Regions from separate parts of the Paraburkholderia sp. D15 genome, predicted to be linked through region 3. Evidence: riboswitches for the same ligand, from Rfam matches in the RefSeq annotation. Region 3 holds a riboswitch; each other region holds the start of a gene.

Region 1 (10,051 bases), 370 kb from region 3:
CGGACCGACGCGGCGATGACGCGCATCGAGTATCGCTTGAACGGCGCGATCACCATCGACGATGCGAAGGTCAGCGGCGAAGGCGTGCTGCGCGTCGATGAAGAGAAACGCATTGGCCTTGGCGAACTCGGCGAATTGCGGGTGATTCCGGGCGTGTCGGATCTGTCCGCGCAACGCGCCGAACTGGCGTCGCTCGACGCCCATTACGCACAGGCCTTGCAGACGCTCGGCGTCGCGTCGCTCGGCGAGGGCGAGGCGAGGCTCGAACAATGGAAGGCGCTGGTCGCGCAGCAGAAGAGTTACGCGACGATGTTGAGCGCGCACGCGCCGCAAGGTATCGATACGTTGCGCGCCGCGTTGGCCTCGGTGGACGCCCGGTGGCAGGCGTCGAATGAACGGTTGAAGAGTCTGCCGGACGTATCAGGCGCGCTGCCGCTCGACGACGCGCGCCGCGACGCCGAGATCGCCCGCGACGCGCTGGACGCCGCGCGCAAGGTGCTGGGCGCGGCGGCGGAAAAAAAGACCACCGGCGTGGCGAATGTCGAATCGCTGGCCGCGCAGTTGCAGCGCAAGGAAGCGCAACTGAACGACGAGACGTTCCGCGCGGACCGCGCGAAATGGCAGACCCGGATCGTCGAACAACGCGTGCAGGTCGATGCGTTGAAGACGCAGCAGGCGGCTCGCGAACGCGAGTTGCAGGATGCGCGTCTCGACGATCCGGCCGCCGAGGCGACGCGGTATCGCACGTCGGCGGAACTGGCGCGTCGCGAGCAGCACGAGCGTCAGGTGCGGATCGCGCAATTGCGCAGTCAGTTGGAAACCGTCGGCGCGTCGGGGCTCGGTGAACGGCTTGCGGTGATCGAGGCGCGCGTCGAACAGGCGAGCCGTCGCAAGGACGAATTGAGTTTGCGGGCCGGCGCGCTGAGTCTGCTCGACGAGGTGCTGGTCGACGAACGCGACGCAGCGGTCGCGCAACTGCGCGCGCCGTTGACCGAACGCCTTGGGCACTACCTGCGGCGGATTTTTCCACAATCGACGATCGCGCTCGGCGACGATCTGAGTCCCGCCACGCTCGACCGTTACGGCCGCGCGGATACGCTCGACGCACTGAGCTTCGGCACGCGCGAACAACTCGGCATCCTGACGCGGCTCGCGTACGCGGACCTGCTGAAGGCCTCGGGCCGCCCCACGCTGCTGATGCTCGACGACGCGGCCGTGCACACCGACGCCGCGCGTCGCGACGCGATCAAGCGCGCATTGCTCGATGCGGCGACACGGCATCAGATTCTGGTGTTCACGTGTCACCCGGAGTTGTGGGACGACCTCGGCGTGCGGCAGCGGTCGATCGACGATCTGAAGGCGGCGGCGCTGGCCGCTTAGCGTGAGCTAGCGACGCGATACGTCCGGGGCGGCATACCACCTCGGCGTATAGACCCAATCGCCGCCCGCCGCGCCCGTCGAAAATCGTCGCGTGGTCGACGAACCGACGATCACCATCGTGCGCATATCCACGTCGTCCGAGCGCAGTTCGCCGAGCGTCAGCGTGCGCAGCGTGCCGCCCGGTCTGCCGATATCGCGCCCCAGCACCACTTCGGTCGCGGCGCTGCGGTAGCCGCGCACGATGTCGAGCGCCTTGTCCAGTTGCCACGGACGCGCGCGCGAGATCGGGTTGTAGAACGCCATCACCAGATCCGCCTCGGCGGCATGGCGCAGACGTGTCTCGATCACGCTCCACGGCTTCAGATTGTCCGACAGCGACAGCATGCAGAAGTCGTGACCCAGCGGCGCGCCCGCCTGCGCGGCGGTCGCGAGCGCGGCCGATACGCCCGGCACGATGTTCAGCTCGACGGCGGACCAGGCGTCGTCAGCGTCGCCGGCGGCTTCGAGCGCTTCGAGGACGGCCGCGGCCATCGCGAACACGCCGGGGTCGCCCGACGACACCATCACCACCGAGCCGCCCGCGCTCGCCAGCTCGAACGCGTGACGCGCGCGTTGCAGTTCCTCGCGATTGTCGGTGCCATGCACGCGCTGGCCGGCGCGGAATGGACCGGCCATCTTCACGTAGGTGTCGTAGCCGAGAACGTCGGTCGCTTCGGCGAGCGCACGGCGCGCAGCCGGCACCATCAGATCGGCGCGGCCGGGGCCGAGGCCGATCACCGTCAGACGGCCGCGCGCGATGCCGATCGTGTTCGCGTCGACGGCCAGCGCGGACAGCGCCAGGGCAATGCCGGCTTGCGCATCGTCGTGCAGCGTTTGGTACGGGATGCGCAGCGCGGCATGCAGCAGGCTGCTGGGCGGCTCGCCGTCCTCGGGACGGGGACGCGCGAAGCGTAGCGGCGCGTTCAGCGTCGCGGCGGCTTCGGCGAGCGCGGAGTCCGTCATGCGGCCGGCTGGGGCGAGCAGCGCGGCAAGCGACAACGCCGCGAGGCCGTGGGCGTTCAACGCGGCGCGTACGGTCGCCACGATCGCCTCGGCGGCGGACCCGGCAGCATCCTTAGTACCCTCAGTACCCGTTGCACCCACACCCACCACCGCCGCCACCACACTACGCGGATGAATCACCAGCTCGTCGGCACGTCCATCCCACGCGCGGGGCGTCACACGAATCGCGAGCCGTGCCGAATCCGAGCGCGGCAACTGCGCGTCGTCGAGCCACGGCGCTTCGCCTTCGATACGCGTGCGCTCACCCGCCAGCAGATCCGACACGAAGCGCTTGCCCTGGCCGAGATCCGCGAGTACGTAGCCGTCCGGCGGATTCAGCACGCAGGTGCCGAAGCGCAATTCGCCGCTCGTGGTGATCGCGGGCGGCACGTCGAACGCGGCGGCGATCTCGCGCGCCATCACGTTGACGCCGGCGAGTCCGCCGAGCAGCGGTACGACCGCGCTGCCGTCCTCGGCGACGGCCAGCACCGGCGGTTCGACGCCCTTGTTCGTCAGCAGCGGCGCGACGCAGCGGATCACGATGCCCGCCGCGCACAGCGCGACGATCGGCGTGCCGCTCGCGTACAGATCGCGCAATTGCGCGCCGAGTTCGGCGTAGGCGACATCGGCTTGCACACGCCCTTGCAGCGCATGCACGAGGCTGCCGGGATACCGCGCCTGAATGCGCCGCGCGCTGTCCAGCGCGCCCGCGCCGAGAATCACGATGGCGGGCGGCGTGTTCATCCGTGCCATTTTTCCCCCGGCACGACCAGCAACGAAAAATACGGCGACGCCATCGGATCGACGTCGGCGAGCGGGACGATGCGCTGATTGCCCATCGTCGCGCGTTCGACATACAGCGCGCGATCCGCCAGACCAAGCTCGACGAGCACGCGCCGCACCTTGTCGAAATTGCGGCCGAGCTTCATCACGACGGCGGCGTCGGCATCCGCGAGACGGCGGCGCAAATCGGCTTCGGGCAACACGCCGGACAGCACCGAAAGACTTTGATTGCGATACACCAGCGGCGCGCCGAGCACGGCCGCGCCGCCGAGCATCGAGCACACGCCGGGCACCACATCGCTCTCGTAAAGCGGCGCGAGACGGTCGTGCAGATACATGTACGAGCCGTAGAAGAACGGATCGCCCTCGCAGATCACCGCGACGTCGCGGCCCGCGTCGAGATGCCCCGCCACCACCTGCGCCGCGCCGTCGTAGAAGTCGGCGATGATCGCCTCATACGAGAGCGGCGGTTCGAGCGCCTCGGTCGTGACCGGATAGACGAGCGGCAGATGCTGCTGCGTGTCGTGCAGATGCCCTTCGATGATGCTGAAGGCGTTGCCTTTCTTGCCCTTGGCGACGAAATACGCGACCACCGGCGCGGCCTTCAGCAGACGCAGCGCCTTGAGCGTGATGAGTTCGGGGTCGCCGGGGCCGACGCCGAGGCCGAACAGACGTCCTCGCGGCGTCGTCATTCGACCTCCGTGGCGAGTGCGTTGACCGCGGCGGCCGCCATCGCGCTGCCGCCGCGCCGGCCTTCGACGATCACGTAGGGCACGCCGCGGCTATCGTCGGCGAGCATGGCTTTCGACTCCGCCGCGCCGACGAAGCCGACCGGGAAGCCGAGAATCAGCGCCGGTTTGGGTGCGCCGTCATCGAGCATGTCGAGCAGATGGAACAGCGCGGTCGGCGCATTGCCGATCACGACGACGCTGCCTTCCAGATGCGGACGCCACAATTCGAGCGCGGTGGCCGAGCGCGTATTGCCGAGTTCGCGCGCGAGCGACGGCACGTCCGGATGCGTAAGCGTGCAGATCACCTCGTTGTTCGCGGGCAGCCGCGCGCGCGTGATGCCTTGCGCGACCATGCCGGCGTCGCACAGGATCGGCGCGCCGTGCGCGAGCGCATGGCGGCCCGCCGCGCCCGCGCCCGGCGAGAAGCGCAGCGCGTCGACGATATCGACCATGCCGCACGCGTGGATCACGCGCACCGCGAGTTTGTCGAGATCGGCGGGGATGCGCGAGAGGTCGGCCTCCGCGCGGATCGTCGCGAAGGATTGGCGATAGATTTCCTGGCCGTCGCGAATGTAGTCAAGCATGTGTGGTGTCGGTCGGTTGAGGCGCGCGGGGCGGTGTGGGGTGAGGGCGGTCATGGTCGATGCTGGCCAGCGCGCCGGCGGCTTCGGCTGGCGTCAGCCGTTGGGCGATGCATTGGCCGAAGCCTTGTTGGCCATCGCGCCGGTACAGGTCGTAGACACTGGGTGCGCTGGCCAGCAGCGTGTAGGGCGCGCAATGCGCGGCCGCGCAGGAACGCGGGCAGCCGCTGAGATGCAATTCGACGTGCGCGGGCACATGCGACGCGAGTTGCAGTGCGTCCGCCTTGGTGTCGGCGAGGCTTTTCGCGCAGCCGCTCGAACCCGCGCAGGCGATCAGGCGCGCGATCGGGTCCGCGATGCGGGTTGCAAGGCCGAGCGCGTTCAGACCGTCGAGCACCGCGGGCACGGCATCGGTCGAGATGTCGGGCAGCAACACGCTTTGCCATGGCGTCATGCGTAAGGTGCCGTGGTTGTGACGTTGCGCGAGTTCGGCGAGGCCGCGCAGCGCGTCGGCGCTCAGGCGGCCGAGCGGCGGCTGGCCCCCTGCGTGCCAGATGCCGGGCGGGCGTTGCGGGTGGGCGCCGAGCCGGAGCATGGCGTCGGCGGGGACGCTGCGTCGCCAGTGGGTCAAGGCGATGTCGCGCGTGAGCGGGAAATCGGCGTGGCGTTGCGCGTGATGCAGGATCGCGTCGACGGAGTGCGTGGCGAGCAGGTCGCGCATGCGGGTGGCGTCGCTTGCGGCGAGGTCGAGGAACGTGTGCAGCAACGCGCGAATCAACGTGGGGACCTGGCCGGGGGAGACGGCGGCCAGGGCGATGCTGCGCTCGTTTCGGTTCGTGTGACGCGGGATGTGTGGGATGTGTGGGATGTGCGGGATGTGTGAGGCGGTGGGCGTGGTGGGCAGCGCCGAGGGCGATGCTGTCGCCAACGCTGAAACTGCGCTTTGCACTGTCGGGTCCTGTGCGTCCGAACCCACCGCCTCCGGCGGACAACCGGCCAGCCCGAACACGAACCGCACGCCATCGTCTGCCGGTATCGCCGCGAGCCACACATCATGCGGATGATCGATTCGCGCCAGGCGTTCGCCGCCATCCAGCAGCAGCGCGAATTTCGGCGACAGCGCGGCGAAGCGCGGTTCGTTCTGCAGCAAGGTCAGCAGGTCGGCGCACAGCGGCGTCGTATCGAACAACGCCGAGGGATCGCGTCCGGCGACGGGGCTGATCATCACGTTACGAATGTCGTCGGCAGCGATGGCGCTGGCCGCGTCGACGCTGGCCGCTGCCGTGCCCGCATCGCACGAATCCGTCGCGTCCCGCAGCGGCCGCATGGGCCCCAATCCCGCCTTCACCAACGCATCGATCAACGCTTGTTCCTGACCCGCGCGCACGCCCCGCACCTGCAGATTCGCGCGATTGGTCACCTCGATCGCACCGGCGGCGTAACGCGTGCAGGCATCGGCAATGGCGTGGGCTTGCGCGGCGCTCAATGCGCCGCCAGGCAGTTTGATCCGGCACAGCCCGCCGTCTTTCGCGGCAACGATGCGCAGCAGCCCCGGGCAGGCCGAAGCCCGCGCGCCGCCGGCAGCGTGCGCGCCGGCCGGCATCGGGTCGCCGACGGCCGGGTGCGCGGCGGCCGGCACCGGACTGCCAACGGCGACATCACGGCCAGCACCAGCGTGGACGGTTGTGGAAAGGGGCGAAGCTTGCTTCAAGGGACGGACACCGGTTGAGCGTCGCGCGGCGGCCCGAGCAAGCCCGATGTGACGAGGCATTGCTGCGGCATCGGTACACCCCGCCCGATGTTGGCTGGCACGAACAGTCTCGCCGGCAGGTCTCCTGGCTGGCAGGTCATCATCCGTCGCGGCCTTCCCGGTCGAACCAGTGGCGCGCAGCGCGGGCGGACTCGCTGCATACAGTTGCGGGGGCAGCCACAGCGTCACTGTGTTCCCTCTTCGGCCCCGAAGGGCACCGGCGGCCTGTATTATGCCTTTTTTCGAACAGCACAACGAGGCTGGACGCCTTGATCGGCGTGGCTCAGCGGATTATTTGAAGATAATGGACAACGAAGGTCGCCCGTCCGCGTGGCTGACCGTGGTGGGCATCGGCGACGACGGTTTCGCCGGTTTGGGACGGCCCGCGCGGCGTGCGCTGCTCGACGCGTCGGTGGTGTACGGCGGCGAACGCCATCTGTCGATGCTGCCCGCGCGGCTCGGCGCGCGGCGCGTCGCGTGGCCGCGTCCGTTCGATCTCGCGCCCTTGCTGGCCGAGCGTGGCGGCGCGGTGTGCGTGCTCGCGAGCGGCGATCCGATGTTGTTCGGCGTCGGCGCCACGCTCGCGCGGCAATTGCCCGACGGCGAGATGCGGGTGTTGCCCGCGCCGTCGTCGCTGTCGCTCGCGGCCGCGCGTCTCGGCTGGCCGTTGCAGGAGGTCGCGACGGTATCGCTGGTGGGGCGTCCGCCGGCGGCGCTCAACGCGCATCTGCATCATGGCGCGCGCGTGTTCGTGCTGAGCGCGGACGGCCGCACGCCCGCGGCGCTCGCCGCGCTGCTGAACGCACGCGGTTTCGGCGCGAGCCGCATGATCGTGCTGGAGCATCTGGGTAGCGAACGGGAGCGACGTATCGACGGCCGCGCGGATGCGTGGCCTGCCGGCGAGACCGCCGCGCTGAACCTCGTCGCGCTCGATTGCCGCGCGACCGAAGGCGCGCCGCGTCTGCCGCTGACCTGCGGCCTGCCCGACGACGCCTTCCGTCACGACGGGCAACTCACCAAGCGCGACGTGCGGGCGATCACGCTGGCGCGCCTCGCGCCGACGCCGGGCGAACTGCTGTGGGACGTAGGCGCGGGCAGCGGGTCGATCGGCATCGAATGGATGCGCGCGCATCCGTCCTGCCGGGCGATTGCGATCGAGGGACATGCGGAGCGGCAACGCTTCATCGAACACAATCGCGATGCGCTGGGCGTGCCGGGGCTGCAACTGGTGGCCGGTCGCGCGCCGGATGCGTTGCAGGGTCTGGCGAGGCCGGATGCGGTTTTCATCGGCGGCGGCGTGACGGTGGCGGGCGTGCTGGATGCGTGCTGGGATGCGTTGCGCGACGGCGGCCGGCTTGTCGCCAATGCGGTGACGTTGCAGGGCGAGGCCGCGCTGGTCGCATGGCGCGAGCGGCACGGCGGCACACTGACGCGGATCGCGCTCGCCGACGCGCAACCGCTCGGCGGTTTCGACACGTGGCGGCAGGCGTTGCCGATCACGTTGCTGGACGTGACGAAGCGGGCTGGCGCATCGGGTTCGCCAGAACCGGCCGGCGATGGGAACGCACGATGACGCGCATCCTGTTGCTCGGCGGCACCGGCGACGCGCTGCGGATTGCGCGGCAACTTGCGTCTAAACCTTCGGCCCATCGACCGACGGACCCGGCAGCCGACGTCACGCTTAAACCGGGCTCATCGCTCGTCTACAGCCTCGCGGGTCTCGGCAAGACGCCGGACGATCTCGCGTGTGAAATACGCGTCGGCGGTTTCGGCGGCAGCGACGGTCTCGCGCGGTATCTCGCCGACGAACGCATCGACCTCGTGATCGACGCGACGCATCCGTACGCCGCGCGCATCAGCGCGAACGCGGCCGAGGCCTGCGCCGGAACACGCGTGCCGTGCTGGGCGCTGCGCCGCCCCGGCTGGCAACCGCAAGCCGGCGACGATTGGCGCATGGCCGGCGACTGGGATGAACTGACGGACGCGCTCGCGCCGTTCCGCAAGCCGTTCTTCACGCTCGGCCGTGAACCGCTCGCGCATCTCGACGAGATTCCCGCGCATCAGTTCTGGACCGTGCGTTGTCTCGATCCGCATGCGGACACCGCACGCGCTCGCATCATCGCGACGCGTGGGCCGTTTTCGCTCGAAAACGAACGCGCGCTGTTCGCGTTGCTGGCATTCGATGTTGTGGTGAGCAAGAACAGCGGCGGCAGCGCGACCGAGGCAAAACTCGCGGTGGCGCGCGAACGGCATCTGCCGGTGGTGATGCTGCGGCGCCCCGGCTTGCCGCCGGTCGATCGGGAATTCGAGCACATCGACGCGTTGCTCGACGCCTTGCAGGCATTCGCCTGAACGTCGCGACGTTCGGCCTCAATGAATCATTGGAGTATCGAATGACGGTGTTTTTTATCGGCGCCGGCCCAGGCGACCCTGAACTGATCACGGTGAAAGGCCAGCGTCTGGTGCGTAGCTGTCCGGTGATCCTGTATGCAGGCTCGCTCGTGCCGTCCGCGGTGCTCGACGGTCACACGGCCGCTCAGGTCGTCAATACCGCCGACCTCGATCTCGACCAGATCGTCGCGTTGCTCAAGCACGCGCACGATCAGGGCCACGATGTCGCGCGCGTGCATTCCGGCGACCCGTCGCTATACGGCGCGATCGGCGAACAGATCCGGCGCCTGCGCGAGCTGGGCATTCCGTACGAAATCGTGCCGGGCGTGACCGCCACGGCCGCGTGCGCGGCCACGCTCGGTTGCGAACTCACGCTGCCGGACGTGTCGCAAACCTTGATCCTCACGCGCTACGCAAGCAAGACCCGCATGCCCGAAGGCGAACAGCTCGCCGACCTCGCCCGGCATCGCGCGACGATGGCGATCCATCTCGGCGTACGGCATCTTGCGCGCATCGTCGAAGAATTGCGGCCGCATTACGGCGGCGCGTGTCCGGTCGCGGTGATCTATCGCGCGAGCTGGCCGGACGAAGAGAAGATCACGGGCACGCTCGATGACATCGCCGGCAAGGTGCAGGGCACGTCGATCGAGCGCACGGCGTTGATCCTGGTCGGCGACGTGCTGGCCGCCGAGGGTTTCGCGGACTCGACGTTGTACGCGAAGCCCTAGCTGTTGTAGCCAGAGCAAAGACCTGGTTCGTCGTCGAAGTCTTGGCCGTCGATCGCTACGACCCCGACTTCAACTGCGCCCAGAGCCGGCCCTCCAGCCGCTTGATCTGCGCAGGCAAAGGCTTGAGCAGAAACAGCGTTTTCAATACCGGCTCCGGCGGATACACGGTGGGATCGTTGAGAATCTCGGGGCTCACGAACTTGCGCGCGGCCGCATCCGCATTCGGATAGAACACCGCGTTCGTGATGCCGGCATGCACCTCCGGCCGCTCGATGTAGTTGATCCAGTCGAGCGCGGCCTGAGGATGCGGCGCGTCTTTCGGAATCGCCATCATGTCGAACCAGACCGGCGCGCCGCCTTGCGGAATCAGGTACTTGATCTCGTAGTGCTTGTTCGCTTCGCGCGCGCGATGGCTGGCCATCGATACATCGCCCGACCAACTGAGCGCGAAGCAGATGTCGTCGCCCGCGAGATCGTTGATATAGCTCGTCGCATTGAACTGGGTGATGTACGGGCGGATCTTCTTCAATGCGTCGTACGCGGCCTGATAGTCGGCGGGATTCTCGCTGTTCGGGTCGCGGCCGAGATAGTGCAAGGTGACGGCGAACACGTCCGTCGGCGCGTCGAGCACGGACACGCCGCAGCTCTTCAGCTTGCTCAGGTACT
Region 2 (10,051 bases), 420 kb from region 3:
GCGTTGCCGCCTGTCGCGTTCCGGCCGATCAGCATGATGCGGCTGTTGATGAACCTGATGCAGAACGCGATCGTGTATGGCGGCAGCGGACTCGCGGTGCGGACCTGGGCGACGCTGGAGGCGGTGTACGTGGCAGTCGGCGATCGCGGCAAGGGCTTGTCGGCGCACGAACTGGAGCAACTGAAGGCGCCGTTTCAGCGCGGCGCCAATGCACGCGCGCACAGCGGCGGCACCGGGCTCGGTCTGGCGATCGTCGAGCGGATCGCGCGGCTGCATCACGGCAGCCTGCAGTTTCACGCGCGCGAGGGAGGCGGGCTGGAGGTGTGGGTGGTGTTGCCGGTACCGGCGGTATCGGTGGTATCGGTGGTATCGGCGACGCCAACCGGCACATCGGCAGCGACCGGCACGGCGCGCTAGTCGAGTCCGATCCGGTTGCCGCCGATGTTCAACCCCACCAGGCCCAGGCCGATCGCGGTGGCCGCGCGGGCGAACCAGACCTGGAAATCCGGCGAGATGTCGAAGGTATTGAAGGCCTGAATAAGGCAATAGCAGCCCAGACCGATCGAGGCGATACCGAGAATGATGACGGCGCCGAAGACGCCTTTTTTGCTTGATATGTCAGCCATTTTTGAACGTGCACAGGAAGGCCGGCCGGCCGCCGGCAGTGGAATCGACGCTCGCCATTCAGGTTGCCAGTGAACGGACCGGCGCCGATGGCGCGAAGGGCTGCACGGTGTCCGGTGGTGCGATTTGCACGAACTGGATCATCAGGCACAGCATGAACCCGAGCAGCAGCAGGCAGCGGATGGCGGAGAAGAACGCGCTCTTGCCCGGCACGAGGACGCGGACCGCGCCCCGGTAGGTCACGATGCTGGTGCCGACCGTGGAAGGGTGAGTGGGACCCTTCAAGGCGTCGGGAGAGCCCTGGATGAAACGCGCGAACAGGAGCGAGCCGATCAGTGCCGCGCCGATGTGGATTTTCGCCATCAACAGCGCCGGCCCCGCGGTTGCGGCGCTGGAAGCGAACAGATTGACGTATGCGGACAACGCCGCCCCGCCGGCCCCGACGAGAGCAGTGATGCCCCATGATTTGTGATGCATGGAGACGCTAGCCGATTGTTTTTCTGGTTATCGAGTGGGCGAGTTGCCGTTCGATCCGCGCGTTGGCGTGATCTGATCGGATTGCCCCTTTCTTTTTTTTATATCGGCAGCGGTCGGCATTTCTTTAGGCGGCGTGGCGCAATCGCGCGCGCCGCGGCATCGATCTCGCCGGGATATCGCTCAGTTCCGGTCCAGCCACGCATCCAGTCCGACGCGGAACGCCACGCCCGCGATCACCGGCACGGTAAGCATGAGGATGATGCCGAAGTTCGGAATCTCGTCGCCATATGTAATGGGACCGTAAAGTATGACCCCGGCGACGATCGCGAACACCACGACGCCGACGGCGATCATCAGGAGATTGCGCGCCGGCACCGGCAGCGTCTTGCGTTTCGCCTTGCCCGCTGTGGCGCCGGCGGTCGAGGCTTCGTCGTGTTGGGCAGGCATGGTGGTTCTCGTGGCTAAAGGGAGCGGCATGAAGCGACGGCATTAAGCGACGGCATGAAGCAGCGGCAGGGTTTTCGCCCGGCGTGCGACCGGCATCATACCCGGCCGCGTGCGCGTGTCGCGAAACGGCTCGCGGCGACACGTCTCACTCCAATATAAGCCGCATTCGCGCTAGCGGGATAAAAAGCGCAATACCGTTCGTTACGGCCAGTCACCGGCGCGCGGCGATCGTGTCGATCACGGCAATGACGGCGACTACGGCGATCAAACCTCGCCGCGCCGGCGCAGCAGATAGGTATCCATGATCCAGCCGTGCCGATGCCGCGCGTCGGCCCGCACGCGTTCGATCTCATCCATCACGTCGCGCAGCCGGCCGGCGATCAGGATTTCGTCCGGCGTACCCACATACGCCCCCCAGTAGATGTCGAGATCCTCGTGCGCGAGTTGCCGGTATGCGTTCTGCGCGTCGAGCATCACGACCACGCTGTCGACGTTCGCCGGAAAGCCGTCGGCGATGGTGCGGCCGTTGGTGATCGCGATCGAACGGCCGATCTGGTTCAGCGGAATACGATGGCGCGCGGCCAGCGCCTGCACGCTGCTGATGCCGGGAATCACTTCGTAGTCGAGCGCCTCACGGCCTTGCCGCGCGATTGCCTCGACGATGCGGATCGTGCTGTCGTACAGCGACGGGTCGCCCCACACCAGGAACGCGCCGACGTCGCCGTCTTTCAGTTCGCCCGCGATCAGCTGCTCGAAAATGCGCTGCTTGTCGCGGTTCAGGTCGTCGACCGCGCCGCGATAGTCGCCGTGATCGGGGCGCCGTTCGGGGCTGCTCGCTTCGACGATGCGATAGCGCCCGCCCTCGACGAAACGTTCGATGATCTGCCTGCGCAGCGCGATCAGTTTGTCTTTGGCGGCGCCTTTGTCCATTACGAAGAACACGTCGGCCTGGTTGAGCGCTTTGATCGCCTGGACGGTCAGGTAGTCCGGATCGCCGGCACCGATTCCTATGATCAGGATTTTTTTCATCAAACGGATTTCCGGTTGGCGTGAATCAGCGGCATGGGATGCGTGGCGATCGACTCGATGCAGGGGGGAACAAATGAGGGAGAGAAAACGGCGGAAAAACGGATAGGAAGGCGGATAGGAAGGCGGCTCATACGATGATCAAAACATATTGCTTGATGAATCATAGCGTGACTCCCGCACGGTGCGGTATTCGATCGATTGGGTGGCCGCGGACGCAGGCCGCGCTCGCCAGCAGGGTGCCGGCCGCGAAAGTGTTGCGCGAACGTCCGACCGGTACCGCGAATCATTGACGCGCGGCCCGTCGAGTCGTTACGCTTGCGCCCTGATGGTTCCCCTGACGGGGATCAAAAGGGAATGCAGTGAGGGGCGTACGCGCCCCGAGTCTGCGGCTGCCCCCGCAACTGTCAGCGACGAGTTCGCGCCCAACGTGACCACTGGGTGACCGGGAAGGTCGGCGCGCAACGACGACTCGCGAGCCAGGAGACCTGCCATCGACCGAGGTCTGCGCAAACGCATCGGGCGGGGTGTCCCGATGCGCCGGCACCGCTCCCATGCGGTCGCTCGTTGCAAGGACGGCCCAACCTCAGGACCAGTCATGTCCCTCTGTTTTGATCCATGCGCTCCATCGTCGGAGGCGCAACACCTTTGCATTCGTCTTTGCCTCGGCATTTCCGTAACAGGTATCGCCACGCCATGAAAATCCATCATGTTCTCATGACGTCCGCGCTGACCGCCTGCGCATTGCCGATCGTTTTTCCCGCAGCCGTTTCGTCCGCCTACGCCGCGGACGACGCGAGCTTGCCGCCGGGCCAGCCGTCCGCGCAAACCACCTTGCCGAATATCGTGGTGACCGGCGACACGCAGCATCTGCCGCAATCGTTCGATCAGCGTTATGCGTCGACCCAGGTATTGACCCGGGCGGATCTCGACCGGCTGTCGCCGGCCGACCCCAGCATCACCCAGGCGCTGGCCACCTTGCCGGGCGTGACCGTGGTCCAGAACGGCGGTCCGGGCGCCACGGCATCGGTCAGCATTCGCGGGTCGAGCGGCAATCAGGTGGCGGTGTTCATCGACGGGATTCGCGTCGGCTCCTCGACCACGGGGCAGGCCGAGTGGGCGGATCTGCCGACCTCGGCGTTCGATCGCGTGGAAGTGATCTCCGGTCCGGCGGCGGCCTCGTTCGGCGCGGATGCGGTGGGCGGCGTGGTGCAGCTGTTCACGAACCACGCGGCGAATCAACCCAACCGCACGACGGTGTCGTTCGGCGGCGGTTCGAACAAAACCTTCGATACGCAATTCCGCACGTCGGGCAGCATTCCGTCCAGCGGTCCGCTTTCGGCGCTGTCGGGGCTGACGTATTCGCTGGGTCTGCACGACTACAACACGGCCGGCATCGACGCCACCTTGCCGTTCGCTTACGGCCACGAAGCCGGCCGCAATCCGTACCATGCGCAGGACGTGGACGCGCGGCTCGGTTACGCGCGCGACAACTGGTCGATATCGACCTTCGCGCTGTATCACAAGTCGACGTTCTCCTACGACAACGCCGGCGGCGACGACCAGCAGCTCGATCATCAACTGACCACGGGCGTGTCGTTCCATGTGGACATCACGCCGTATACGCAGTTCGACCAGTCGATCGGCTACGCGTACGACCGCCAGTTCCTCTACGCGAACGATCCCACGCTCGGCACCGACGAAATCGATTCGACGCGCTTCAGCACCTCGACTTCGCTGACGCATCAGGAACATGGGCACACGTTGTTCGGCCTGCCGCTGTCCGGCGAATCGAAGATCGCCTACGACTTCTCGCGCGAGCAGGCGTTTCTGCCGATCGACATTCCGTCGGGCGTGCCGGCGCGTAACGACTCGGCGGTGTCGCTGCATCAGTCGGCGGTGCTGGGGCCGCTCACGCTGTTCCTCGCGGGCCGGCACGAGGTCGTGCAGGGCGTGTCGGTCAACACGGGCAACGTCGCGCTGGCTTACGCGATCACGCCGGTTTATACCGCGCGCGTGTCGTACGGCAATGCGTTCCGTCTGCCGACGTTCAACGATCTGTATTACCCGGGGTTCTCGAATCCGAACCTGTCGCCCGAACGCAGCGATACGGTCGAGGCGGCGTTCGACGCGAATACCTCGATCGGTACCTTCACGGCCGCGCTGTACGACACGCGCGTTCACGATCTGATCACGTACGACCCGGTGACCTTCGCGCCGGTCAACGTGGGCCGCGCGCATATTCAGGGCATCGATCTGTCGTACAAGGGCACGCTCGGCAAGTCGACGCCGGTCAGCCTCGCGGTCGGCATTCTGAATCCGCAGGACGTGACCGATCAAACGTGGCTGAACCGCCGTCCGCGTCAGACCGTGAGTCTGAGCGTGGACCACACGTGGGACGAGTTTCATCTGCACGCGCTGAGCACCGGCGCCACGCTGCAGTATGGCGGCTCGACTTACGACGACCCGGCCAACACGACCTTCCTGCCGTCGTACACGACCGTGGCGCTGCGTGCCGCGTATCAGGTCAATTCGCATCTGACGCTGTCGGCGTCGGTGACGAATCTGTTCAACCGGCAGTACTCGACCGCGTACGGTTACGCCACGTTGGGCCGCACGGCGTTCGGCAAGCTGGCTTATACGTTCTAGGTTGTAACAGACCGGCGCGTGCTTTGCGCTTTGCAGGCCTGACCCCGTCGCAGCCGACGGGGTCAGGCGACCGAAAGCTTAGATCGCGGTCGTCACCGGCGCCGTCGCGGCGGGGTCGGTGATGCTCGGCTTGCCGGTCTCCACGTGACCGGCAATGCGCCGCACCCAGCCCGCGTTCCCCGCGACGCTGAACTGAAAGTCGTACCACTGGCTGTTGCACGACAGATCCCAGTGCGCTTCCGCGCTTTTCCCCGCGGGCACGCTCAAGGTCACCGGCGGCGTGCCGTACGCGACATCGGTCGCGGTGACGGTCAACGCCGTGGTGCCCGCGTTGGACAGCGTCACGTACACGTTGCCGTTCGCCACGTCGTAGCAGGTCACCAGATCCGGCTTCGCGGCCGCGTCCGCGCTCGCGACGCCGCCGAAGCGGCGGAAATAGCCGTTCGGTCCGTACACGTTCACCATGTAGTGGCCGTTCGCATCGAGGGCCCAGGTGTCGGTCAACTGCTTGCCGGCTTCCACCGTGTAGTGGCGCGGCGTCGCGGTCGGGTCGCCGGTGTAGACCCAGAAGTGCGCGCCCTGCGTGCCGGTGTTGGCGAACGTCACCGCATAGCCTTGCGCCTGCAACTGGCCGTTCACGTGCAGCTCGTACGGCAGCGCCCGCGCCGGACGCGTGCCGGGTTCCTGCGCGGCCACCAGTTGCTGTGCGGTGCTGGCGGGTGCGGCTTGCGCGGTCGGCCGTGCGCATTGCAGGTCGGCCTGGGCGACGTAGGTCGTGGTGCTCGGCAGCGACGGCAGCGTCGCATCCGATTTCGAAAAATCGAGCGCCGTCGTCAGGTCGCCGCAAACCGCGCGACGCCACGGCGAGATGTTGGTTTCCATCACGCCGAAACGCTTCTCGATGAATTGCAGCACCGACGTGTGATCGAACACCTGCGAGCACACGAAGCCGCCCTTCGACCACGGCGAGACCACCGTCATCGGCACGCGCGGGCCGAGACCGTACGGCAGGTTGTCGGCGGTATAGGTGCCGGCCTGGGTCGCGGTGACGACGTTATGGCGTTCCAGCGTGATGTCGACGGTGCTCATGCCGGTGCCCGCCACGGTCGGCGCCTGCGGCGGCACCACGTGATCGAACAGGCCGTCGTTCTCGTCGTACATGATGAAGAGAACGGTCTTGCTCCACACGTCCGGGTTCGACGTCAACGCGTCGAGAATCGTCGAGATGTAGTTCGCGCCGTAGAGCGGCGTGAACTTCGGGTGCTCCGAATAGGCGGCGGGCGGCAGCAGCCACGACACCTGCGGCAGCGCGCCGGCCTGCACGTCGGCCTTCAGTTGCGTCAGCGTGCGCGTGCTCATGCCGCGCGTCTGCAACGACGAACCGGCCGGCGCATTCACGAAGTTCTGGAACGCGGCCAGCATGTTGGTGCCGTAGTTGCCGGTGAAATTGTCGAAGCCCGTGCCCTGCTGATAGACCTGCCACGAGATGCCGGCCTTTTCGAGCCGCTCGGGGTAGGTGGTCCAGTTGAAGGGCTGCAGCTGGATCGCGTCGAACTGATTGTCGATGTAATCGGTGTTGTCGAGCAGCGGACCGCCGCCGGTGGCGAGCGGATCGACCATGCCCGTCATCAGGTACATGCGGTTCGGGTGCGTGTTGCCCGGAATCGAGCAGAAATAGTTGTCGCACACGGTGAAGGCATCGGCCAGCGCGTAGTGGAACGGAATGTCCGCGCGCACGTGATAGCCCATCGTCATGTTGGTCTTCTGCACCGCCCACTTGTCGGCGCGGCCGCCGTCGATCGCGCCGTGCGTGGTCGCCCACGTATGCGGCAATCCGCCGATACATTGCGCGTTGACGCCGGGGTTCGTGGTGTCGTAGCGGAACGGCGCGATCACCTTGGTCTGATCTTCCTGGCGCGGCTGGAACCACACCGGCTGCCCGTTCGGCAACGTGACGGGGAAGCGGTCGTTATAGCCGCGCACGCCGCTCAGGTGACCGAGGTAGTGGTCGAACGAGCGGTTCTCCTGCATGAACACGACGATGTGCTGGACATCCTGAATCGTGCCGGTGACCGAGCTCGGCTCGATGGCGAGCGCCTTGCGGATCGACTCGGGGAACATCGTGGTGGCGGCGGTCGCGCCGGCGAGGCCGGCGGACAGTTTCAGAAAATCGCGACGGGTTTTGGCAGCCATGCGGAGGACCTTGTTCTAATCTAATGCCGGTATCGGGAGGAGCGGACGGATCAGGAAGCGGGCGAGGTGACGCCCGGCGGGCAGCTCATGTGCGTGGTGGCGATGGCGGCGTTGCCGCACGCGGATTTCGCCACGGGGGACGGCGAGCTCGACACGCTGTCGCCGCATGCGCCGAGCAGGGCGGCGATGGCGATCAGACCAACAGATGCGAGGTGACGTAATGCCGGACGCGGCATGAAGGTCTCCGTGAAAGTGATCGGGGGGACGCGAGCGGGCGTCGGCTAACGCGGTATTCGAATGACACTGAACTGTCCGCGGTGCCGAGAAGATAATTTCAATTTATTACGCGTGAGTGTCTTTACTCGAATGGCCATCCATTAAGATGATCCGTTCGCGGAAGGCAGGGAAGCGGGGCGTCGCCTTGACCGCCGCGTCAATCGATGTCGATGTATTGAATCAATCAATCGAATACGGGAAAAAAAACCAGATGGCCAATGAAGTGATGCTGATGATTTCGATTCAAACGAAACCGGGGCGCGGGGAGGAGCAGGTGGCGGCGTTTCGCCAGCTGGCGCCGGTCGTGCGGGCGGAGACAGGGTGTCTGCAATACGACCTGCATCCCGTGGCCGGCGACAAGGACCGCTTTGTTCTGCTCGAACGATGGGCTTCGCAGGAAGCGCTGGCGGCCCACGACGTCACGCCGCATATGATCGCGGCGGATGCGCATAGCCCGGCATTCAGGGCCGGGCCGGCGACGGTGTTGCAGCTCGACGCGACGAGCGTCGCCTGATTCAAAAACACATGATGCGGGCGGCACGAACGGTTCGTGCCGCTCTGGCCGCTCTGGCCGTTATGACCGTCATGGCCGTTCCAGCATTACTGCGCGGACAACTGCGAGCGCAGAAACGCCGCATAGCCGTTCTGCGTCTTGATGATCTTCCCGGCGCACTTGTCGTAGTTCGAACCCTTCTCGTTGTCCTGACCGTACATGCCACGGCACTGCGCGAACAGCGTCAGCGTGGCGCCCGTGCCCTTCGCTTCGCGAGTCGCGGAGAAGGCCGCGTTGCCGGAGCCGGAGGGCACGTCGGTGTCGATCGCCGTGGCATCCGCGCGCGTGATGGAGGTCTCCGAATGCTGCTCGATATAACGCTTCGTGAGGGCCCACGCGGCATCGCAGTTCGACGCGGCGCACGCGAGCGTCGCATTGCGCTGTGCCTCGGCGAGGCTGGTTTCGTTGCGGACGAACTGCTGGGCCTGGCGCTCTTCTTTTTCGGGCGACGAGCACGCGGTGAGGACCAGTGCAACGAGCGCGAAGCTGACGATCTTTTTCACGAGTGAATCTTCCCTGGCAATAGTCGAGCGCGATTATAGCGGTGCGCCGGAAGCGCTCGCGGATTCGCGGTATGCGGCCGACATACCGTGACCGGGCGACACTGCGCCGGCCCGCGCCGTGACGGGGTCCGGCGCAACGATACATGGCACGATCCCTTCCGGCCTGCTAGATTGCTAGTTCAGCCGCATTTCAGCCGAATCATTGATCGGGAGAGATCGATGGCCGACAGACCGACTTCCAGCACGTCCACCGTGCGCTCGCTGGCTCTGATTGCAGTCGTCGTGGTCGCGCTGGTCGCGGCTTTTGCCTATACGGCCGGCTGGCTCTCGCCAGGGCGGCTGACGCCGGTCAAGATCGTCAATGCGCTGGCGCCGCCAGGCGGCGCGGCGCTCGGTTTCCGGCGCAATCACGCGAAGGGAATCTGCTTTACGGGCAGCTTCGAGTCGAATGGCGCGGCGGCGAGTGTGTCGTCGGCGCCGATGCTCGCGGCCGGCGCCTATCCGGTCACGGGCCGCTTCAATCTCGCCACGCCCGATCCCAAGGCGGTGGATGCCACCGTCCGCGTCCGCGGCCTGAGCTTGCGTATCGTCGCGCCGGTCGGCAGCGAATGGCGCACCGCGATGATCTCCGCGCCGTTCTTTCCGGTGGCGACACCGCAAGCCTTCTACGGTTTGCTGAAGGCCTCGGCCAACAAGAGCGACCCGGATGCGATGAAGCAGTTCGTCGCCGCGCATCCCGAAGTGGCGCATTTCGGCGCATGGGCGGGCAGTGCGCCGTGGACCGCTTCGTATGCGCAGGAACGCTACAACAGCCTGAACAGTTTCATCTTCACCAACGCGTCCGGCGAGCAGCATGCGGTGCGCTGGTCGTTCGTGCCGGCCGCGCAACCCGAGCCCGTGCCGCACGATCAACTGCAGGCGCGCGACCCGGACTTCCTCGCGGCGGACATCGCGAAGCGCGTTCACGACGCGCCGCAACGCTGGACGCTGGTCGTCACCATTGCCAATCCGGGCGATCCGACGGCGGACCCGAGCCAGGCCTGGCCTGAGGACCGGCGCAAGGTGGAGGCGGGCACGCTGGTGGTGAGCACGATCGAACCGGAAGCCGACGGTCCGTGCCGCGACCTCAATTTCGATCCGACCGTGCTGCCGCCCGGCATGCACGTTTCCGACGATCCGTTTCCCGCCGCGCGCTCGGCCGCGTACGCGGTCTCGTTCGACCGGCGCACCGCCGAGGACAAGGACTATCCGCGCCATCCGGCGGGAGGGAGCACGCCATGACGCCGATCCACGATCGTTTCAC
Region 3 (10,051 bases):
GCGCGGAGCCGACCCGATTCGCGAGCACGCCGTGAAACGGTACCTCGGGCCTGAAATGCGCGAGGCCGAACGCGATCGCGCCGAAGGTCTGCGCCATGGCCTTCGCCGAAATCACCGCGAGCACCGGCACGCCGAACGCGGCGGCGAGATCGGCGCTGCTCGGCGTGCCGTCGAACAGACCCATCACGCCTTCGATCAGGATCAGGTCCGCTTCGGCCGCCGCCTGCGCGAGCAACGCGCGGCACGCGTCCTCGCCGACCATCCATAGATCGAGCGACAGTACCGGCGCGCCGCTTGCGCGTGCGAGGATCATCGGGTCGAGAAAGTCCGGGCCGGTCTTGAACACGCGCACGCGCCGGCCCAGACGACGGTGATAGCGCGCGAGGCCCGCGGTGATCGTGGTCTTGCCCTGACCCGACGCGGGCGCGCTGATGAACAGCGCGGGGCACGCGTGCACGGAACTGCCGGCGGCAAGCGTGTTGGTGCCTGCCGGTCGCGTGCTTGCTGAAGCTGCCGGGGCCGCTGCAGAGGTCGCCGAAGCCGCCGACCCCGTGTTGTCGCCGCTTGCGCACATCCGTTAAAACTCCACGCCGCGTTGCGCCTTCACGCCTTGCTCGCGATACGGATGCTTGACGATGCGCATTTCGGTGACGAGGTCGGCGGCTTCGATCAGCGCATCCGGCGCGTGGCGGCCGGTCACCACCACGTGCAGCATGTCGGCACGCCCGTTCAGCACGCCGAGCACTTCGTCGAGCGGCAGATACTCGTATTTGAGGACGGTGTTCAGCTCATCGAGGATCACCATCTGGTAGTCGCCGCTTTCGATCATCCGCCGCGCTTCGTCCCAGCCCTTGCGCGCGGTCGCGATGTCGGCGTCGCGATTCTGCGTGTTCCACGTGTAGCCGTCGCCCATCGTGACGAAATCGCACTGCGCGATCGCGCCGAGAAAATCGCGCTCCGACGTATGCAGGGCGCCCTTGATGAACTGCACCACGCCGAGCCGCATGCCGTGCCCGAGCACGCGCACGGCCATGCCGAACGCGGCCGTGGTCTTGCCCTTGCCGGTGCCGGTGTTGACGATCAGCAGACCTTTCTCGACGGTCGCGCTGGCCTGTTTCTTTTCGTGGCCTTCGCGCCGGCGCTCGGTCATCCGTTGATGGGATTCGGGATCGGTTTTCATGACGGGTCCTGTGGGTGGAGGGCGGCGGCGTTCGTGGCGCTAATCGCGCTGCGGGTGCTGCGGGTGCGGGTGGCGATCGCCACGGTGACGCCTTCGTGAATGGTTTTGCCGGCGACGAGGCGCGCGCCGTCGCCGGCGGCCAGCAGCGCGCACGGCTCGCATACGCCGTCGACACCGAGATGAGCTTGCGCCGCCGCCGAAGCGGTGGAGACCGGCAGTGCGGCGATCTGCTCGCGACTGAAAAAGACGAGGGGCAGCGCATGACGCGCGCAGAATTCAAGCAGTCCCGCTTCGTGCGCTTTGCTGTCGATCGAGGCCACGCTTGCAATCTGTTCGATGCGAAGCGATGCGCCGAGCGCGGCGCGCACCGCCGCCTCGATCTGATCGGCGCTGCTGCGCGAGCGGCAGCCAATGCCGGCGTTCAGCGAGCGCCCGGCGGTCGATAAGGATGTCATGCGATACGACGAATTCCGGCACAAACGACAGAGGTGGTTCGCCACGCTGTACGCCTGCGTCGATCGACCGGTGTCGACCCAACGAAAGCGACGAACGAAGACGGAAACGCGAATACGCAAACGCGAAGACGCAAACGCGCGCGTGAATCTGTCATGTCGTGCTACAACGCCATCACATCCGTCCCTCGCGGATTCCGGCGGCCGGCGGCGTGATGGCCGCCGCCTCCGCGTCTGGCCGGTATCCGGGCTGACGACCTCACGCGCTTTGCCTTCCCGTCCGGACGCGTCGATTTTCATCGAGGTTTTCATCGGACAGTGGCGTCGAAAAACGCATGCGCGGCGCGGGTTCGCGGCCCTCGCGAAAAAACTGTCGAGGTGCCGCCGAATGAAACGCCGCTGGTCGCTTACCGTTGCGGGGACAGCACAGGTTAAGCGCACGAGGGCGCGGCCTGTTTCCCGTTTAACTGCACACGCGAACGCATGTGCGGGCACCAAACGCGCGCATACGATAGCACACGGCGCCCCGCCCGATAAGCCTTCCCGGCCGATGCCGCCTTGACGCCGAGGGCCCGCGCGCCTACACTCGCACGCACTTTGGTGCTCGCGTGCGCGCCTCCCGCGCACGCAGTTAAACGGGAAACAGGGCGCCTGTCCGCATTGGACCGGTCAACCTGTGCTGCCCCCGCAACGGTAAGCGAAATGTGGCGTCGGTTCATCACCGGCGCCGCGGAGCCGGCTTCGATGTCCACGCGCAAGGCCGCGTCGGCATATCACCACTGGGCGAGAAATTCCTCGCCCGGGAAGGGGAAGCGGCGCTTTCGCCAGCCCGGATACCGGCCAGAACACGCAGGACCAACGCCGCGGGGATGCGGCGCGCGTCCATGATCTCCCGCTTTCTGTTTCCCGTTGTCGCGGCAACGCCGCCGTTCGTCCCCGTGCTTCGTGATCTATCCGGTTTGTCGTCGTGGGACGCAGCGCGTGTTGTTCGCGCCTGCCACGCTTCCGTTCAGATCGCGATCAGGCGCGCCGGCGTGCCCGTGCAACTCCCACGGATGGACCTCACGATGGACAAGCAAACCCGCCAGGCGCATTCAATGCGCAAGATCCCCGTCACCATCGTCACGGGCTTTCTCGGCAGCGGCAAGACCACGTTGCTGCGGCACATTCTTCAGCATGCGGACGGCAAACGCATCGCGGTGATCGTCAACGAGTTCGGCGAACTCGGGATCGATGGCGAGATCCTCAAGGGTTGCGGGATCGGCTGCGACGAAAACGGCGTGGAAACCGAAGGCCAACTGTATGAACTGGCGAACGGCTGCCTGTGCTGCACCGTGCAGGAAGAGTTCTTTCCGGTGATGGAAAAGCTCGTCGAGCGCCGCGACGAGATCGATCACGTGCTGATCGAAACGTCCGGTCTCGCGCTGCCCAAGCCGCTCGTGCAGGCGTTCAACTGGCCGCAGATCAAGAGCAGCTTTACCGTCGACGCGGTGATCACCGTGGTGGACGGCCCGGCCGCGGCGAGCGGCCAGTTCGCCGACAACCCCGTCGCCGTCGATGCGCAGCGCCAGGCCGATCCGAATCTCGACCACGAGTCGCCGCTGCACGAATTGTTCGAAGACCAGTTGTCGGCGGCCGATCTGGTGATTCTGAACAAGACCGATCTGCTCGACGCCGCGGGGCAGAGCGCGGTCGAGGCATTGATCCGCGACGAGATTCCGCCGCAGGTCAAAATCGTGCGCGCGCAGATGGGGCAGCTCGATCTGCATACGCTGTTCGGTCTCGAAGCGGCATCGGAAGACACGATTCATTTGCGCCACGACCATCACGGTTCCGTCGACGACGCCGATCACCATCACGACGAATTCGATTCGGTGGTCGTGCAGGCGGACGTGCATTCGCGCGAAGCGGCGATCGCGGCGTTGCAGACGCTGGTCGAAACCAGCACGATCTATCGCGTGAAAGGTTTCGCGGCATTGCCGGGCGCGCCGATGCGTCTGGTGATTCAGGGCGTGGGCCGCCGTTTCGACAGCTATTTCGATCGACGCTGGCAGGCCGGCGAAAGCGGCCCGAGCCGTTTCGTGCTGATCGGCGAAGACCTCGATCAGCCTGCGTTGCAACGTGCGTTCGACGCGGCGCTCGCTTCGGCCGATGCATCCGTTGCGTCCGCTGCGTCCGCTGCGTCCGCTGCGTCCGCTGCGTCCGGCACGCTCGCCGCGAACGGAGCATAAGCGCTCATGCATCTGCTGCGCACGACGCCGGGCGGGTTTGTCGACGATACCCAGGGCGTGATCCGTATCGATCAGCAGCCCGCGGAGATCGTCGTGCTCAGTTCGGCCGACACCACCCTGTCGCTGCTGGCCAGCGTGGTGCCGCGCCTCGGCGACGGTTTTCCGAGCGTGCGTCTGGCGAACGTCACCTATCTGCGTCAGCCGGCATCGGTCGACTTCTATCTGGAAGACGTGCTGCAACATGCGCGCGTGGTGGTGGTCGATCACCTTGGCGGCGAGGCGTACTGGCCGTACGGGATCGAACAGGTGGTCACGCTGGCCGAACGCAAGCGGCAGACGCTCGCGATGTTTTCCGGCGACCTGCAGGAAGACCCGAATCTGCTCGCGCGCAGCACCGCGGATGCCGACCTGTGTCATCAATTGTGGCGCTATCTGCGCGAGGGCGGCGCGCAGAATGCCGAGGCGTTTCTGCGTTGCATCGCGCATCGCGCGTTGGGCTGGGGCAGCGAACCGGCGCCGCCGCGCGCGTTGCCCGCCGCGACGTTGTATCACCCCGAGCGCGACACACCGAGCGTCGCCGACTGGCAGGCGCGCTGGCGGCAGGACGCGCCGGTCGCCGCGATCCTGTTCTACAAGGCGCATCTGCAGGCGGCCAATACGGCAGTGTTCGACGCGCTGATCGACGCGCTCGAAGCGCGCGGCGTCAACCCGTTGCCGATCGCGATCACGTCGCTGAAAGATGCGCTGAGCCGTGATGTCGTGCAGTCGTTGTGCGCGCAACATCAGGCTGCATTGGTGTTGAACACGACGGCGTTCGCCGCGTCCGCGATCGACGACCCCGAGCCGCTCGCGCTCGCCGGCGATGCGCCGGTGTTGCAGGTGATTCTGAGCGGCGGCAACCGCGAGGACTGGCTGAAGGACAACCAGGGCCTCAATTCGCGCGATATCGCGATGCATATCGCGCTGCCCGAAGTGGACGGCCGGATCATCACGCGGGCGATCAGCTTCAAGGGCCTCGCGTATCGCTGTCCGCACACCCAGGTCGACGTGGTCCGGTATCAGCCGGATCTGGAGCGCGTGAGCTTTCTCGCCGAGCTGAGCCGGCGCTGGTGCCGTCTGCGCGCGCTCGATAACGCGGACAAGAAGCTGGCGCTGATTCTCGCCAACTATCCGATGAGCGAAGGGCGCATCGGCAACGGCGTGGGCCTCGACACGCCGGCCTCGGTGACCGGCATTCTGGCGATGTTGCGCGACGAGGGCTATCGCGTCGGCGCGTTGCCCGCGAACGGCGATGCGCTCCTGGAAAAGCTCACCGAAGGCGTGACCAACGACCCGGTGGTGCGCGATCTGCGGCCCGCGCTGCAAAGCCTGGCGCTCGACGACTATCTGCGCTATTTCGACGCGTTGCCCGGCGAGGTGAAAGAGGCGCTCAACGCGCGTTGGGGGCGGCCTGAGCAGGACCCGACGCTGCGGCGCGGCCGCTTCATGATCGCGGGCTGGCGCTGTGGGCAGGTGTTCGTCGGCATTCAGCCGTCGCGCTCGCGCGAGCAGGGCGATTACGCGAGCTATCACGACGCCGAACTCGTGCCGCCGCATGCGTACCTCGCGTTCTATTTCTGGCTGCGTCACGCGTTCGCGATCGACGCGGTGGTGCACGTCGGCAAGCACGGCAATCTGGAATGGTTGCCCGGCAAGAGCGTGGCGTTGAGCGAAACCTGCTGGCCCGATCTGATTCTCGGGCCGATGCCGCATCTGTACCCGTTCATCGTCAACGATCCCGGCGAGGGTAGCCAGGCGAAACGGCGCGCGCAGGCCGTGATCGTCGATCATCTGATGCCGCCGCTCACGCGCGCCGAAAGCTATGGGCCGCTGCAGGATCTGGAGCGCCAGGTCGACGAATACTATGAAGCGTTGATGGTCGACCCGCGCCGCTCGACATTGCTGCGGCGGACGATTCTCGCGACCATCGTCGAGCATCGGCTGCATGAGGAGCTGAGTCTCGCGGCGCCGAGCGGGCCCGACGACGAGGATGCGTTGCTCACGCGCGTCGACGCGTGGTTGTGCGAGCTGAAGGAAGCGCAGATCCGCGACGGGTTGCACACGTTCGGGCAGTCGCCGGCCGGCGTGCAGCGGCGCGATACGCTGCTGGCGCTGGGGCGTTTTCCGGTCGGCGACGGGCAGGGTGCGCGGGCCGGCCTGATCGACGCGCTGGCGCGCGATCTGCGGATGGATCATCTGTTCGATCCGTTGACGGTGGATTGGTCTGCCGTGTGGGAGGGGCCGCGGCCCGACGTGCTGCAGCAGGTCAGCGACGCGCCGTGGCGGCATGGCGGCGATACGCGCGAGCGGCTGGAGTTGCTTGCGGCGCGGATGTTGGGCGAGGTGTGCGATGGTGGTGGACCGGGAACGGCTTCTGTTGCCGGCTCGGTTTCGGCTTTGCCCGTCGAATCGGCTTCGGCTTCGGCTTCGGCTTCGCCCGTCGAATCGCCTTCGGCGGCGGTCTCTGGTTCGGCATTGACGTCAATTCCGTCATTGAAGCCCGGCAGCCTGCCGCAAGCCGAACGGGTGATCGAGCGACTGCGCGACGACGTGCTGCCTCGTCTCGATGCGTGCGGACCGCAGGAAATGCGGCAACTCCGGCGCGGACTCGAAGGACGCTTCGTGCCGCCGGGCCCAAGCGGATCACCGTCGCGCGGACGGCCGGACGTGTTACCCACCGGCCGTAATTTCTATTCGGTCGATACCCGCGCGGTTCCGACGCAGGCCGCCTGGGTGCTCGGCCTGAAGTCCGCGCAGCAGTTGATCGAGCGGCATCTGCAGGAGCACGGCGATTATCCGCGCGCGATCGGCCTGTCGGTGTGGGGCACCGCGACGATGCGCACCGGCGGCGACGATGTCGCCCAGGCGCTCGCGCTGCTCGGCGTGCGGCCGAGGTGGGCGCCGGGCAGTCATCGCGTGACGGACTTCGAGATCATGCCGATCGATGCGTTCGACCGGCCGCGTATCGACGTCACGTTGCGCGTCTCCGGCTTTTTCCGCGATGCGTTCGCGAACGTGATGCATCTGTTCGACGCCGCGGTGCAGGCCGTGGCCGAACTCGACGAACCGCCTGAAGTGAATCCGCTGCGCGCGCGCGTGCTGCGCGAACGCGATGCCCTCGTGGCCGGCGGGATGGACGCCGCCGAGGCGCGCCGGCGCGCCGGCTGGCGTGTGTTCAGCGCGCGGCCCGGCGCATACGGCGCAGGCTTGCAGGAGATCATCGATTCGCGCGACTGGCAGACCGACGCCGATCTCGCGAACGCGTATCAGGCGTGGGGCGGTTACGCGTACACGCAGAAGAGCGCGGGCGAGGAGGCGCGTCAGGTATTCGGCACGCGTCTCGCGGCGATGGACGTCGTGCTGCAGAACCAGGACAACCGCGAGCACGATCTGCTCGACTCGAATGACTACTATCAGTTCCAGGGCGGCATGGTCGCGGCGGTGAGGCATCTGGCGGGGGCGCAACCGAGCGTGTATCACGCCGATCACAGCAATCCGGCCGCGCCGCGCGTGCGCACGCTGAAGGAAGAGATCGCGCGCGTGATCCGCTCGCGCGTGGTGAATCCGAAGTGGCTCGACGGCGTGAAGCGGCATGGTTATAAGGGCGCGGCCGAAATCGCCGCCACGGTGGACTATCTCTATGGGTACGATGCGACCGCGCGCGTGGTCGCGGATCATCAATATGCGCTCGTGGCCGACGCCTATCTGAACGACGCGGCGACGCGCGAGTTCTTGCAGCGGCATAACCCGCATGCGTTGCATTCGATCAGCGAGCGTTTGCTCGAAGCGATGCAGCGCGGACTGTGGCAAGCGCCCGGCGAGTATCGCGCGCAGATCGAGCGGCATCTGCTCGCGAGCGAGCAGCAGATCGAGGGACGGTGAAGATGAGTGCGGACATTCGTGGCGATGAGCGGGGCGAGGCCGTGAGCGGCATGCGAGGCGAGACCGGAGGCGAGAGCCGGATCGGCACGGGCGACGAGAGCCGGGACCGGATCGCCGGCGAGGCACGAGGTGAGAGCCTGGGCGAGACTCGATACGAAACGCGCGGAGCGGGCGGTGCCGAAGGCGCGGGCGAAACCCGCGCCGCGCGCCCACGGCCCGTTTTTCCGTTCGCCGCGTTGCTCGGCCAGGCGTCATTGCAGCAGGCGTTGCTGCTCGCGGCGATCGATCCGGGCCTCGGCGGCGTGCTGATCGCAGGACCGCGCGGCACCGCGAAATCGACCGCGGCGCGCGCGCTGGCCGAGTTGCTGCCCGAAGGGCAACTGGTGAACCTGCCGCTCGGCGCCAGCGAGGACCGGCTGATCGGCACGCTCGATATCGAAACCGTGCTGCGCGACGGCGCGGTGCGCTTTTCACCCGGACTGCTCGCGAAGGCGCATCGCGGCGTGCTGTATGTCGACGAGATCAACCTGCTGCCCGACGCGCTCGTCGATGCGTTGCTCGATGCAGCCGCGAGCGGCGTGAATACCGTCGAACGCGATGGCGTCTCGCATAGTCACGACGCGAGCTTCGTGCTGATCGGCACGATGAATCCGGAAGAAGGCGAGTTGCGGCCGCAGTTGATCGACCGCTTTGGTTTGATGGTCGAGTTGCGCAACTGCTTCGAGCCGGCGATGCGGCAGGCCATCGTAAAGGCGCGGCTCGCGTTCGATCTCGATCCGCACGGCTTTCGCGCGCGATACGCTCGACAGCAGGCGGATTTCGTACAACGGATTCGGGCCGCGCGGGTCGCGTTGCCGCGCCTCGCTTTCGATGACGCCGTGCACGCGCGGGTCAGCGCACTGTGCATCGAAGCCGCCGTGGATGGACTGCGTGCCGATCTCGTGATGTTGCGCGCGGCGCGGGCCCTGGCCGCGCTGGAGCAGGCCGTCGAGGTGACGGTCGGGCATGTGGAGCGGGTGGCGGAGGCGGTGCTGATGCATCGGCGGCGTGGGGGTGAGCAGGAGGGGGTGCAGCGGGAGATGTCGGCGGCGCTGGAGCATGCTCGTGGGGATGAGGCCGGTTTGGATTCGGGACTCGATGAGCGTGATGAGTCCCGGGGATCGGGACGGGCTGGTGAGGAGTTGACGCGTTCGGGGGGCAATGCGGACGAAGGCACCAGTGACGGCTTCGGCAAAAACGCCGGCGAGAATTCTGGCAAAAACGCCGGCGAAAACTCCGGCGAGAATTCTGGCCATAGCGATAGCGACTGGGGCTACCTGCCGCCCGAGCCCGTCGCGGCCACGCACGTCAAAGGCGTCGTACCGCTCGCCGTAAAAAAACGCTGAGCCATCGGAAAGGCGCCGCCGCTGATTCAACCAGCGGTCTCCGATGGCGGCAACGCGCACTCACGAATTCGCCAGTGGTTTCGCGGCCGCGCAGCGCGTTACGCGGCGTTCCCGGCCGACGCATCGCATGGCCGCCGACGCTCGCGGCAATGGGACCGCGTCCGCTGCGAGCCGAACATCTGCGCTTCGTGCGCGAGGCGCCCAGCAGCGGCGTGCTGCATTGTTTCGTGCTCGATTGTTCCGCTTCGATGCTGGCCGGGCAGCGTCTCGCGCTCGCCAAGGGCTTGCTGATCGCACTGTTCGATCGCGCGAGCGCCGAGCGCGCCGAGGCCGCGTTGATCTGCTTCGGCGGAACGGCGGCCGATCTGCGCTTCGGGCCGGCGGTGCCGCGCTGGTGGAACGAGCGTTGGCTCAGTCCGGTGGGCGGGGGCGGCGGCACGCCGCTCGAGTCCGGCGTGCGGCGAGCGGCGCGGTTGCTCGAACAACGCGCGCGCCTCAAGCCAGCCCAGCAGCGCTGGCTATGGATCCTGACCGACGGCCGCAGCGCCGACTCCCCGACGCGGCCTCGCGATGCCGACCAGATCGTGTTCGTCGATTTCGAGCGGGGTGCGATACGGTTGGGTCGTTGCGCGTCGCTAGCCGATGCGTGGGACGCGCAATGTGTGACGCCGGAGTCGCTGATCGGGTAGTCGATCAGCGACTCCGCGTGAATGGTGCGAAGAACTCGGCGAGGCGTTCTGTTCCGCGACGAGCAGCGCGACGAGCAGCGCGGTCAACGGCGCGGTCAACGGCGCGGTCAACGGCGCGGTGAACGGCGCCTGGTTGGCGCCGCGCGCGCGTTGTCGCGACCGCAAGGCTTTATCCGGACGATTCCGTTGCCTC

The links. A riboswitch is a leader RNA that binds a small molecule or an ion and turns the genes downstream of it on or off. The one in region 3 is predicted to bind cobalamin.
Region 1: linked by a shared signal. The riboswitch ahead of LFL96_RS33680 (oxidoreductase) and the one ahead of LFL96_RS20270 (cobalamin biosynthesis protein) in region 3 are both predicted to bind cobalamin.
Region 2: linked by a shared signal. The riboswitch ahead of LFL96_RS22340 (TonB-dependent receptor) and the one ahead of LFL96_RS20270 (cobalamin biosynthesis protein) in region 3 are both predicted to bind cobalamin.

The regions. Positions count from the first base shown of each region.
Region 1 covers NZ_CP110396.1:3,120,847-3,130,897, forward strand. The annotation lists gene LFL96_RS33660 (AAA family ATPase) at 1-1,380, shown strand, start outside; gene cobJ (precorrin-3B C(17)-methyltransferase) at 1,387-3,174, opposite strand; gene LFL96_RS33670 (precorrin-2 C(20)-methyltransferase) at 3,162-3,896, opposite strand; gene LFL96_RS33675 (precorrin-8X methylmutase) at 3,893-4,519, opposite strand; gene LFL96_RS33680 (oxidoreductase) at 4,512-6,119, opposite strand; cobalamin riboswitch at 6,324-6,503, opposite strand; gene cbiE (precorrin-6y C5,15-methyltransferase (decarboxylating) subunit CbiE) at 6,571-7,839, shown strand; gene LFL96_RS33690 (cobalt-precorrin-6A reductase) at 7,836-8,618, shown strand; gene cobM (precorrin-4 C(11)-methyltransferase) at 8,660-9,385, shown strand; gene LFL96_RS33700 (polyamine ABC transporter substrate-binding protein) at 9,441-10,051, opposite strand, start outside.
Region 2 covers NZ_CP110396.1:573,894-583,944, reverse strand. The annotation lists gene LFL96_RS22365 (ATP-binding protein) at 1-417, shown strand, start outside; gene LFL96_RS22360 (hypothetical protein) at 414-626, opposite strand; gene LFL96_RS22355 (hypothetical protein) at 685-1,101, opposite strand; gene LFL96_RS22350 (hypothetical protein) at 1,282-1,548, opposite strand; gene cobF (precorrin-6A synthase (deacetylating)) at 1,813-2,577, opposite strand; cobalamin riboswitch at 2,887-3,085, shown strand; gene LFL96_RS22340 (TonB-dependent receptor) at 3,271-5,223, shown strand; gene LFL96_RS22335 (phospholipase C, phosphocholine-specific) at 5,302-7,416, opposite strand; gene LFL96_RS22330 (hypothetical protein) at 7,467-7,652, opposite strand; gene LFL96_RS22325 (putative quinol monooxygenase) at 7,769-8,206, shown strand; gene LFL96_RS22320 (hypothetical protein) at 8,293-8,748, opposite strand; gene LFL96_RS22315 (catalase family peroxidase) at 8,968-10,029, shown strand; gene LFL96_RS22310 (cytochrome b/b6 domain-containing protein) at 10,026-10,051, shown strand, end outside.
Region 3 covers NZ_CP110396.1:150,175-160,225, reverse strand. The annotation lists gene LFL96_RS20280 (cobyrinate a,c-diamide synthase) at 1-457, opposite strand, end outside; gene cobO (cob(I)yrinic acid a,c-diamide adenosyltransferase) at 578-1,180, opposite strand; gene LFL96_RS20270 (cobalamin biosynthesis protein) at 1,177-1,635, opposite strand; cobalamin riboswitch at 1,851-2,146, opposite strand; cobalamin riboswitch at 2,214-2,492, shown strand; gene cobW (cobalamin biosynthesis protein CobW) at 2,688-3,863, shown strand; gene cobN (cobaltochelatase subunit CobN) at 3,870-7,784, shown strand; gene LFL96_RS20255 (AAA family ATPase) at 7,787-9,169, shown strand; gene LFL96_RS20250 (VWA domain-containing protein) at 9,319-9,858, shown strand.